Regions from separate parts of the Sphingomonas sp. DMC6 genome, predicted to be linked through region 2. Evidence: riboswitches for the same ligand, from Rfam matches in the RefSeq annotation. Region 2 holds a riboswitch; the other holds the start of a gene.

What was found. A riboswitch is a leader RNA that binds a small molecule or an ion and turns the genes downstream of it on or off. The one in region 2 is predicted to bind cobalamin.
Region 1: another riboswitch for cobalamin. It lies ahead of ACT53M_RS05445 (hypothetical protein); the one in region 2 lies ahead of ACT53M_RS17435 (TonB-dependent receptor plug domain-containing protein).

What each region holds. Positions count from the first base shown of each region.
Region 1 covers NZ_JBQUYT010000002.1:335,883-340,823, reverse strand. The annotation lists gene ACT53M_RS05465 (dihydroorotase) at 1-395, shown strand, start outside; gene ACT53M_RS05460 (DUF1134 domain-containing protein) at 438-1,196, opposite strand; tRNA gene ACT53M_RS05455 (tRNA-Ser) at 1,354-1,446, shown strand; gene lldD (FMN-dependent L-lactate dehydrogenase LldD) at 1,592-2,761, shown strand; cobalamin riboswitch at 2,803-3,003, shown strand; gene ACT53M_RS05445 (hypothetical protein) at 3,204-3,776, shown strand; gene cobO (cob(I)yrinic acid a,c-diamide adenosyltransferase) at 3,773-4,384, shown strand; gene ACT53M_RS05435 (cobyrinate a,c-diamide synthase) at 4,381-4,941, shown strand, end outside.
Region 2 covers NZ_JBQUYT010000009.1:56,433-61,373, reverse strand. The annotation lists gene ACT53M_RS17445 (FecCD family ABC transporter permease) at 1-147, opposite strand, end outside; gene ACT53M_RS17440 (ABC transporter substrate-binding protein) at 347-1,177, opposite strand; gene ACT53M_RS17435 (TonB-dependent receptor plug domain-containing protein) at 1,177-3,048, opposite strand; cobalamin riboswitch at 3,163-3,356, opposite strand; gene ACT53M_RS17430 (hypothetical protein) at 3,448-3,837, shown strand; gene ACT53M_RS17425 (DUF4142 domain-containing protein) at 4,001-4,624, shown strand; gene ACT53M_RS17420 (bactofilin family protein) at 4,650-4,941, opposite strand, start outside.

The DNA of each region.
Region 1 (4,941 bases), on a different contig from region 2:
AGGCGCGGGCCTATCCGGACAGCCCCAGCGGCATGCCCGGGGTGCAGACGCTGCTGCCGTTGATGCTGAACCATGTCGCCGAAGGGCGGCTGACGCTGCAGCGGCTGATCGACCTGACCAGCGCCGGGCCGCAGCGCATCTTCGGCATTGTCGGCAAGGGGCGGATCGTGCCGGGCTATGACGCCGATTTCACCGTGGTCGACCTGAAGGCGCGCTGGACGGTGGAGGAAAGCTGGCTGGCATCGCGCTGCGGCTGGTCGCCGTTCACCGGCATGACGCTGACCGGGCGACCGGTCGGCACGATTATCCGCGGCAACCGGGTGATGTGGGAAGCAGAACTCGCCGAGGCGGCGATCGGCGAGCCGGTGCGGTTCGAGGCAGTCGACTTCGGCTGAGCAAGCGGGGCGGGGCCGATGTGCGGTCCCGCCCGTCTGCGATCAGAAGGGCAGCCAGCGCTGCTTTTCGCTGAATTTCATATAGCCGGCGTTCACGCCCAGCCGCCACCCGACGCCGAGGCGCACCGGGATCAGCACGATGTCGCCGCGGCGCAGATACGAAGCAGAGAAGCCGCCGACGACATAGACGCGGCCTTCGCCCTGCGGGAAGCGCTTGTAGATGTCCTGCGTGTCGTAGAGGTTATAGACCAGCACGAACACCTTGTTGGCATCGCCGCCGACGTCGAAGCCGATCGACGGGCCGGTCCAGTAGATCGGCCGCTGGCCCTCGATCTTGTGGAACATCTGGCCCTTGCCATAGCGCAGGCCGACGCCGATCGCGCCCGCCGCCTCGCTGCCGGCGATATAGGCATTGGGCTGGCCCTGATCCTTCAGGATCTTCTCGATGAGGCCGGCCAGGCCAGCGGCGCCCTTGCCGAACACGCCCTCTGCGGCGGAAAGCACGTCGTCCTGCGCGAAGGTATCGGTCGCCTGCTGCCGGACATTGTCGCCCGGCTGGGGCGCCGTGGTAGCGGCGGCGGGCGGCGTGGCCTGCATGTCCTGCTGCGGAGGCGGGGGATTGTCGGCCGGGGGATAGGTGGGCGCATCCGCCGGCGCCGTCGTCGCCTGCGGCGGCGGGCTGCGCAGGTCCGAATCGATCGCCGCGTTGGGGTCCACTGTCGTGACCTGCGCCGCTGCCGGCACGGTCGCCAGCCCCATCAGCGCAGCCGCCGACCAAAACGCCAGAGAACGCAATCGCATCGTCAATTCCACCCCCAAAATGTGCGGAGACGCTAAAGCCAAGCGGCTGTCGCTGCAATGAACGGGCGATAACCTGAGTCGATTTCGCGTTCGGGTGGTTCTACCGGTTGATCCCCCCGCATCGCTTCGTTATAGGGCTCGCCCTCAGGCCCTTTCCGGAGACGTGGGTGAGTGGCTGAAACCAGCGGTTTGCTAAACCGCCGTACGGGGATTACTCGTACCGAGGGTTCGAATCCCTCCGTCTCCGCCATTCAATTACAATAAAATCAACGGGTTAAGTCGGAAAGGCCCGGCTGTGCCATTGGCACACCCGCCGGCGCGCAGCGGATGCGGCATCGAAGGCGTCCCCATATTTCGTTTCGCGGCGTTCCGGTTGTTGCTAACGGGGCGGCGCGATGATCATTTCTGCACCCACCGACTATCGGGAAGCCGCCCGGCGCCGGCTGCCCCGCTTTCTATTCGACTATATCGATGGCGGTGCCGTCACCGAAAGCACGATGCGCAGCAACGTGGCCGAATTGCAGGGCGTGGCGCTTCGCCAGCGCGTGCTGCACGGCGTGGGCGAGCCTGACCTGGGTACGGAAATTCTAGGCAGCCCCTGGGCGCTACCGTTCGCGCTGGCCCCAGTCGGTGCCACCGGCATGTATGCGCGTCGCGGCGAAGTGCAGGCGGCGCGCGCGGCGGCGGCAAAGGGCATTCCCTATATCCTCTCCACCGTCTCGGTCTGCTCGATCGAGGAAGTCGCCGAACATGCCGAGGGCGATCTGTGGTCGCAGCTCTATGTGCTCAAGGATCGCGGCTATATGCAGAGCTCGCTCGAGCGGGCCTGGGCCGCGGGCATGAAGACGCTGGTCTTCACGGTCGACATGCCGGCGCCGGGTTCGCGCTATCGCGATCGCCATTCGGGCATGGCGGGCAGCGGCGCCACGCTGCGCCAGTACATGCAAGCGGTGATGCATCCGCGCTGGGCGCTCGATGTGGGCGTGCTGGGCAGGCCGCTCTCGTTCGGCAATATCGAGCGCTATACCGGCCGCCGGATGCGGATGAAGGATTATACCGGTTTCCTGTCGCGGAATTTCGATCCCTCGATCCGCTGGTCCGACCTCGAATGGATTCGCGAGAGCTGGAAGGGCAAGCTGGTCCTGAAGGGCATATTGGACCCGGAGGATGCGCGCGACGCCGCACGGCTGGGGGCTGATGCCATCATCGTTTCCAACCATGGCGGCCGCCAGCTCGATGGTGCGATCCCCACCGCGCGCGCGCTTCCTTATGTGGCGGACGCGATTGCGGGCGACATGACCGTGCTTGCCGATTCGGGCATACGCTCCGGGCTGGACGTGGCGCGGATGCTGGCGCTGGGCGCGCAGGGCGTCCTGCTCGGCCGAAGCTATGTCTATGCGTTGGCGGCGCGGGGCCAAGCCGGCGTCGAACATCTGCTGGAGCTGATCGCGGCCGACTTGCGGGTGACGATGATCCTCACCGGAGCCCGGACCATCGCCGACATCACTCGCGATCAGCTGGTCGCCGTCGAGGCAGAGATCGTACGCGGGCGCAGCGCGCAGTAAGCGCCCGGCGCGCTGGCTTGTGCCCGTCGCGCGGCGCGCCTATCACGAGCAGCGTAACGGGTGCCCGAAAGGGCTTAATCGGGAAGTCCGGGCGGTGGGTCTCCACCAAAGCCGGCACTGCTCCCGCAACTGTAGCCGGTGAGCGCATCGCCATCATGCCATTGGGGGCCTGGCCCCCGAGAAGGCGGCGACGGCGCGACGATCCGGCAAGTCAGGAAACCGGCCCGATACCGTCGTTCCTTCGCGCGGGCGGGATGTACCGGGCGGACGAGGGCTATCCCTTGGCGGACGACAAGCCGTGTCTGTTGCCGAAGGGAAGCCCGATGTCGAAGCACCGCTGACCTGATCTCGCAGCCGCGATGCCACCCGTGCATCGCCCGCTTCCCCATGCCCGCCCGCGCGGCGGCAACGGCCATTCCACCCCCTGTTCCGGGAGAATGCCATGATCGATACCCCCCGTTTCCAGCGCATCGTCTTTGCGCTGCTCGTGTTGGTGACGCTCGTCACCCGCAGCCATTCGCTCAGCCCGTTCGTGCATCTGCCCGAGACGGCGCTGGCCAGCTTCTTCGTGCTCGGCTTCTTCGTGCCGCGCACCCTGGCGTTCGCGGCGCTGTTCGCGCTGACCTTCGCGATCGACGTGGTCGTAATCCGCTTGTTCGGCCAGTCCGATTTCTGCTTCACCGCCGCCTATGCGATGCTGGTGCCGGCATACGGCGTGATGTGGTTCGCCGGGCGCTGGATGCGCGATCGTGCCGGTGTGCGGTTGGCCGCGCTGCCCGCCATCGCGCTGGTGCTGATTGCCGCAAGCTTCGTGTCGGAGCTGCTGTCGAGCGGCGGCTTCTATTTTCTCAGCGGCCGGTTCGACGCGCCGACGCTGGCGGGCCTCCTGCCCCGCATTGCCCGCTATTATCCGCCGACGCTGCTGGCGACACTGATCTGGGCAGGTGCAACCGCCGGCACGGTAGCGGTATTGCTCGCGCTGCGGCCCGACCTGCGCCGGGTGCGCGCACGATGAGCCTGTCCGAGGAAGAGCGAAACCGCCAGCATCGCGAGCGCGCGCAGAAGCACAAGGCGGTGGTCGATGCGAAGATCGCCGCTGCCACCGGGGACAAGGGCCTGTTGCTGGTGCTGACTGGCAACGGCAAGGGCAAGTCGTCCAGCGCCTTCGGCATGGTCGCGCGCACGCTAGGCTATGGCCGCAAGGCGGCGGTGTTCCAGTTCATCAAGGGTGCCGAGGAAGTGGGCGAGCGCGCCTTCTTTGCCGGCCACCCCGATGTCGTCTGGGAACGCTGCGGTGAAGGCTTTACCTGGGAGACGCAGGACCGCCAGCGCGACATCGCCGCCGCCCGCGCGGGGTGGGAAAAGGCCAAGGCCGCGCTGGCCGATCCGGCAATCAGCCTGGTCGTGCTCGACGAGCTGACCTACCTCATCACCTATCGCTATCTGGAGCTGGACGAGGTGCTGTCGCCGATCCTCGCCCGCCCGGCGATGCAGCATGTCGTCATCACTGGCCGCGCCGCGCACGAGGCACTGGTCGAGGCCGCCGATACGGTCAGCAGCATCGGCGACGTCAAGCACGCCTTCCGCGCCGGTATCCGCGCGCAGGAGGGGGTCGACCGGTGAGCGTGGCATGCTGCCCGGCACTGCTCGTTGCGGCGCCGGCATCGGGCCAGGGCAAGACGCTGGTGACGGCGGCGCTCGCCCGCTTGCACCGGCGCGCCGGGCGGCGGGTCCGCGTGTTCAAATGCGGGCCTGACTTTCTCGACCCGATGATCCTTGAACAGGCGAGTGGCGGACCCGTCCATCAACTCGACCTGTTCATGGTCGGTGAGGATCGCTGCCGCGCGCTGCTCCATGCCGCCGCGTGCGAAGCGGACCTGATCCTGGTCGAAGGGGTGATGGGCCTGTTTGACGGCGATCCCTCGGCGGCCGACCTCGCCGCCCGCTTCGGCTTGCCGGTGCTGGCGGTGATCGATGGCAGCGCGATGGCGCAGACCTTCGGCGCGCTGGCGCTGGGTCTTTCCCGCTACCGCGCCGATGTGCGTGTCGCGGCGGTGCTCGCCAACCGGGTGGCGGGCGAACGCCATGCCGCGATGCTGGAAGCGAGCGTACCAAGCGACATCGCCTGGCTGGGCGCCTTGCCGCGCGACGGCGAGATCGGCTTTCCCGAACGCCATCTC
Region 2 (4,941 bases):
CAGGCGCAGCTCGGCGATGATCCACCAGCGCGGATCGTGGCTGAACCAGGCATCGAACGGCACCCACAGCTTGCCGGCCGCAAGCGAGCCGACGAACAGCAGGGCGGTGAGGAAGGCGAGGGTGAGGTTGAGGGCGGTGCGGGTCATTGGGGCGGCCTTGGTTTGTGCGCGATCGAAGCGCTGCGCCGGCTTCGGCAAGCGCTCCCCTCCCGCTTGCGGGAGGGGCTGGGGGAGGGGGATGCCATAGGCCACGGATCGAAACGGCATTGCGCTTCTTCCACGTCGGTCCCTCCCCTGACCCCTCCCGCAAGCGGGAGGGGAATTGCGCTGGGCAGGTTGGCCATTCTCACCGCACCCCCCGCCGGATTTCCGCCAGCCGCGCCATCGCCGCTATGATCACCGGGCCGCCGCAATTGACGAGCGGGCGGGGAAACACTGCCTGCGTTACGGGCAGGCCGGTCTCCGCGATCACGCGCCTGCGCAGGCCGGCGGCGCGCGAATCGCTGTCGTGGCCGGCGCCTTCGGGAGCCATCATCACGCGCGGCGGATCGGCGATCACGCGCTCCATCGGCAGATGACCCGTGTGCTGCAGGCCATAATGCGCCGCCTGATTGGAAAAGCCGGCATGCGTCATCATGTCGTCGAGCAAGGTCTTGCCGCCGGTGACGAGGTTGCCGCCGATCCACAGCAGGGCAGGGGCGCTGGGGCCGTGCCAGCGGGCAGCCGCGACGGCGGCGTCGATGCGGGCGTTGAGCGCGTCGCCCCTTGCCGGCGCCCCGACCGCCTCGGCCAGTTCGGTCACTTGCGCCTGGCTGGCGGCAATGGTGCCCGGCATGTTGATATAGAGCGTCTTCAGATGCGCGCGGGCAAAGGCCTCGCGCGTCGAAGGCGGGGTGAAGCTGCTGGCGATCACCAGATCGGGCCGCAGCGCGATCACTTCTTCCGCCGTGCCGTTATTGGCGTGGAACTTCCGTGCAACTTCCAGCGGTATCGAGGTCGAATCTTCGCGCATCGAATAATGGCTGAGCGCGGCGATGCGGGCCGGCGGCACCAGTTCCACCAGCACCGCATCGGCGCACGGGTTCATCGACACGATGCCCCCGCCGCCCTGCGGACCGGGCGGGGGCGCCGCGCAACTCGCGGCCATCAGGCAGACGAGCAGCGCGGCGCTTCGCATCAGTTGAACCGCAACCGGACGCCGCCATAGGCAGCGCGGCCCAGCGTGCCGTAGCCGGTAATCGTCTGATAGCGTTCGTCGGTCAGGTTCTCGACCCGGGCATAGACCGACAGCAGGCGATTGACCGGCATTTCGGCGCGGATGCTCGCCAGCGCATAGCCGTCGATCCGCGTCTTGTTGCCCGCATCGTTGAAGCTGTCGCCCACCATCGTCACTGTGCCACCGATCGCAAGCCCGAAGGGAAAGCGGTAATCGGCCGAAACGCTGCCGGTGTCACGCGGGCGGCGCGGCAGATCCTTGCCCAGCGTGCTGCCGCTCAGGCTCTGCGCATAGACATGGGTGAAGCTGCCGCGCACCGTGAAGGCCGCGACCGGGTGCAGCACCGCTTCCAGCTCCACGCCCTCGGCGCGGGTGCTGTTGATGTTGTAATAGCTCGACGTGACGAAGTTATAGTCGATCTGGTTGTCGGCATCGCGGTGGAACCAGGTGAAGCCGATCGCGACCTGATTGCCGGCGATCGACTGGCGGATGCCCGCCTCGTAGCTCTTCGCGGTTTCCGGCTGGAGAGCCGCGTTCCCGTAAGCGCTGTAGAGCTGGTACAGCGTCGGTGCCTTGAAGCCTTCGCCATAGCTGGCGTGGAGCAGCGTGCCGGGGGTGGCGCGCACCGCCAGATCGGTGTTCCAGGTCCAGTGGTTGCCGAACGTGTCGTGGTCGTCGTTACGCACGCCCGCCGTCACCGTCACCGGCGCCACGGGCGTCACGATCGCCTGGCCATAGACGCTGGTGACGCCGACCGATTTTGCCGTGGTGCCCGGGCCGCCATCGTTGAAGCGGATGCGGCTGTCTTCATGTTCGGCGCCGAACACGACGCGCAACTGGTCGAGCAACTGCGCGTCGCCCTGATAGAGGTAGCGCTCGGCGCGGCCGCGATAGGCATATTCCAGCGTCGGCGTGGTGGCGGGATTATAGCCGTCGCGGTTGATGTTCGAATAGGTGAAGCCCAGCCGGTTGTGGAGCTTGCCGCCGAACAGGTCGCCCTTCAACCCGGCATAGCCGTAGAATTCGCGCGTCTTGGCATATTCGCCGGTGTCGCCGAACGCATAGGTGGGCGGGGCGTAGCCGTCGAGATCGACCTTGGAATCGGCATAATAGCCGCGCAGGTCGAGCGACAGGCCTTCGACCAGCTTGACCTGAACATTGCCGGTCGCGCCGAACTGGCGATAGCCATCGGCTTCCTTGCCATTGGCCGCGGCGGAAATACCGTCGGTGGTGGTATAGCCGGCGGTCAGCCCGGCGGTGATGCGGTCATTGCCGCCCGCGAGTGCGGCATTGCCGCTGAACGTGCCATAGCTGCCGCCTTCGGCATTGGCGCGGGCCTTCAGGCCTTCGCTGCCCTGCAGCGTGGTGACGTTGACGACGCCGCCGATCGCCTGGCTGCCCCAGATCACCGAATTGGGACCGCGCAGCACTTCCACCCGCTCGATCGAGCCGGCGAGCAGGCTGCCGAAATTATAGGCGCCGCCGGTCGAGGAAGGGTCGTTCACGCGAATGCCGTCGATCAGCACCAGCGTCTGTTCGCTCTGGGCGCCGCGGATGTTCACATTCGTCTGGGTGCCCATCCCGCCATTGCGGGTGACGGTGACGCCGGGTGTGGTGGCCAGCAGGTCCGACAGCACCAGCGTCTGGCGCTGCTCGATTTCGGCGCGGTCGATGATGGTGACCGAGCGGCCGACCTGGTCGATCGGCTGGGCAACGCCGCTGGCGACGACGACGACTTCGTTGTCGGTCTTGCTGGAATCGTCCTGCTGGGCATGGGCCGCGAACGGCACCAGCAGGGCACCGGTCGCGCAAAGGAAGTTCAGGTAACGCATTGCTTCAAGACACCTCGAAACGGGCCCGCCCCGGGGGCCGGGACGCGCCGCTGGTTTGGTGTCGCTCACGCGGGGATTTCAGCCCCGTTCGCCCGGTACACCCCGCCCGCGCAAAGGAATCGACTGTGGCGGGCAGGTCTCCTGGCTTCCGGGTCATCGCCTGGGCACGCCGCCTTCCCGGAACAGGTCCAGTGGCTTTGTGGCGTGCAGGCTCGCCGGCTACAGTTGCGGGGGCAGCTTCGGACTTGCAGACCGAATTCCCTTTTCATCCCCCGGCCAAGGGGGACACCCGTCACGCGCCGGCCTGTAGCGGCAAGCGGCGGGGCGGGGCAAGGGGTAAAGCCGAATGGGGGCTGCGGCCAGTTGCGGACATGCCTGTGCCAGTTCAAAACAGGCATCATGAGCGCAAATAAGACTGTTGGGATCGCTACCGTGGTCATGGTTCTTTCTGCGTGGGCTTACATTGCGCTCTCGGGAGAACCGCGTTTGCCGATCGGTATTGCGAACGGCCGATATTCAAGCGCCTGTTGTGGCACGATCGTCTTGCACGACGGGGTGATGACCGTTGCAAATCAGCGTGTTGATTACATCATAGAGCGGGACAAGGTAGGCCCGTATGTGCTGCCAGCGGCATTCGTTGGAGCGTCAGCGCATGCCTTCATCGTCAGGTATGATGCTTACCCGCTTAAGCTACGTCTCGACGATCCAGCTCATCCCCACCAACTGGAATTGCTTGGTAATCCCGCGGACAGTGGACGGTATTCGTTTGCACGGGTGAACGGCGGCTAGCCACCACTTCCGGCCGTTCCAAGCCTAACCTGCATCAGTATTCCTCCCTTTTCCCCAAGTCGTTTCGCCGGAGCGGCAAAGTTTCGGGACGATTCGAGGCGTTACCGGAACGGCGATACCGCCCGCGCGTTCAATCGCGCCAAGGAAACAGGAGGATGCGCTCATGAAGAAATCGTTGTTGATCCTTGGCGTCTTGCCGGTCGCCGCCCTTGCCGCCTGCCATAATGGCGGCGAACGTGCCGACAACGGCATGGCAGCGGGCAACACCGACAATATGGTCACCAGCATGCCCGCCGACGAAAATGTCAGCGGCATGGATGCGAATGCGATGAACGGCATGGCCGGCAACGAAACTGCCGCCGCGCCGGTGTCGGGTCAGAAATTCGTCAACACCATAGCTGCCAGCGATGCCTATGAAATCGCCGCCGGGCAGCTTGCCCAGCAGAAGGCGACGGACAGCAAGCTGAAGGATTTCGGCAAGGAGATGGTCAAGGACCATAACGACTCGACCGAAAAGCTGCGCAAGGCATCGGGCAAGGCGACCCCGCCGCTCACACCCGACCCGACGATGACTGCCGAGCAAAAGGCCAATTTGGCAACGCTGCGCTCGGCGACGGGTGCCGATTTCGACTCGGCCTATCGCTCGCAGCAGGTGAAGGCGCACGAGCAGGGGCTGGCGGTGTTGCGCAGCTATGCTCAGGGCGGCGACGTGCCGGCGCTGCGCGACTTCGCCGATTCGACCGCCAAGGTGGTGGCCGATCATCTCGACAAAATTCGCGGCCAGTAAGGCCCCGCAGGGCGAGGCGGCGGCGTCAGGCCGCCGCTTCGCTCGCAATCTGTAGCGGCACCGGCGCGGCGGCCGGGGCGCCGGGCTGGAGATGCTTCAGCCGGCCATCGACATGGCCACCCTGTTCGATGGTGATCGTCTCATATTCGACATCGCCGACGATTCGCGCGGAGCGCTCGACGGTGAGCTGGCGGACATGCACCGATCCTTCGATGTTGCCGGCGATGCGGGCCGTGTCTGCGCGCACGCTGCCGAAAATCTGGCTTTCGGCGCCCTGCGCCAGGGTGCCGCAATCGACATCGCCCTCGATGCGCCCG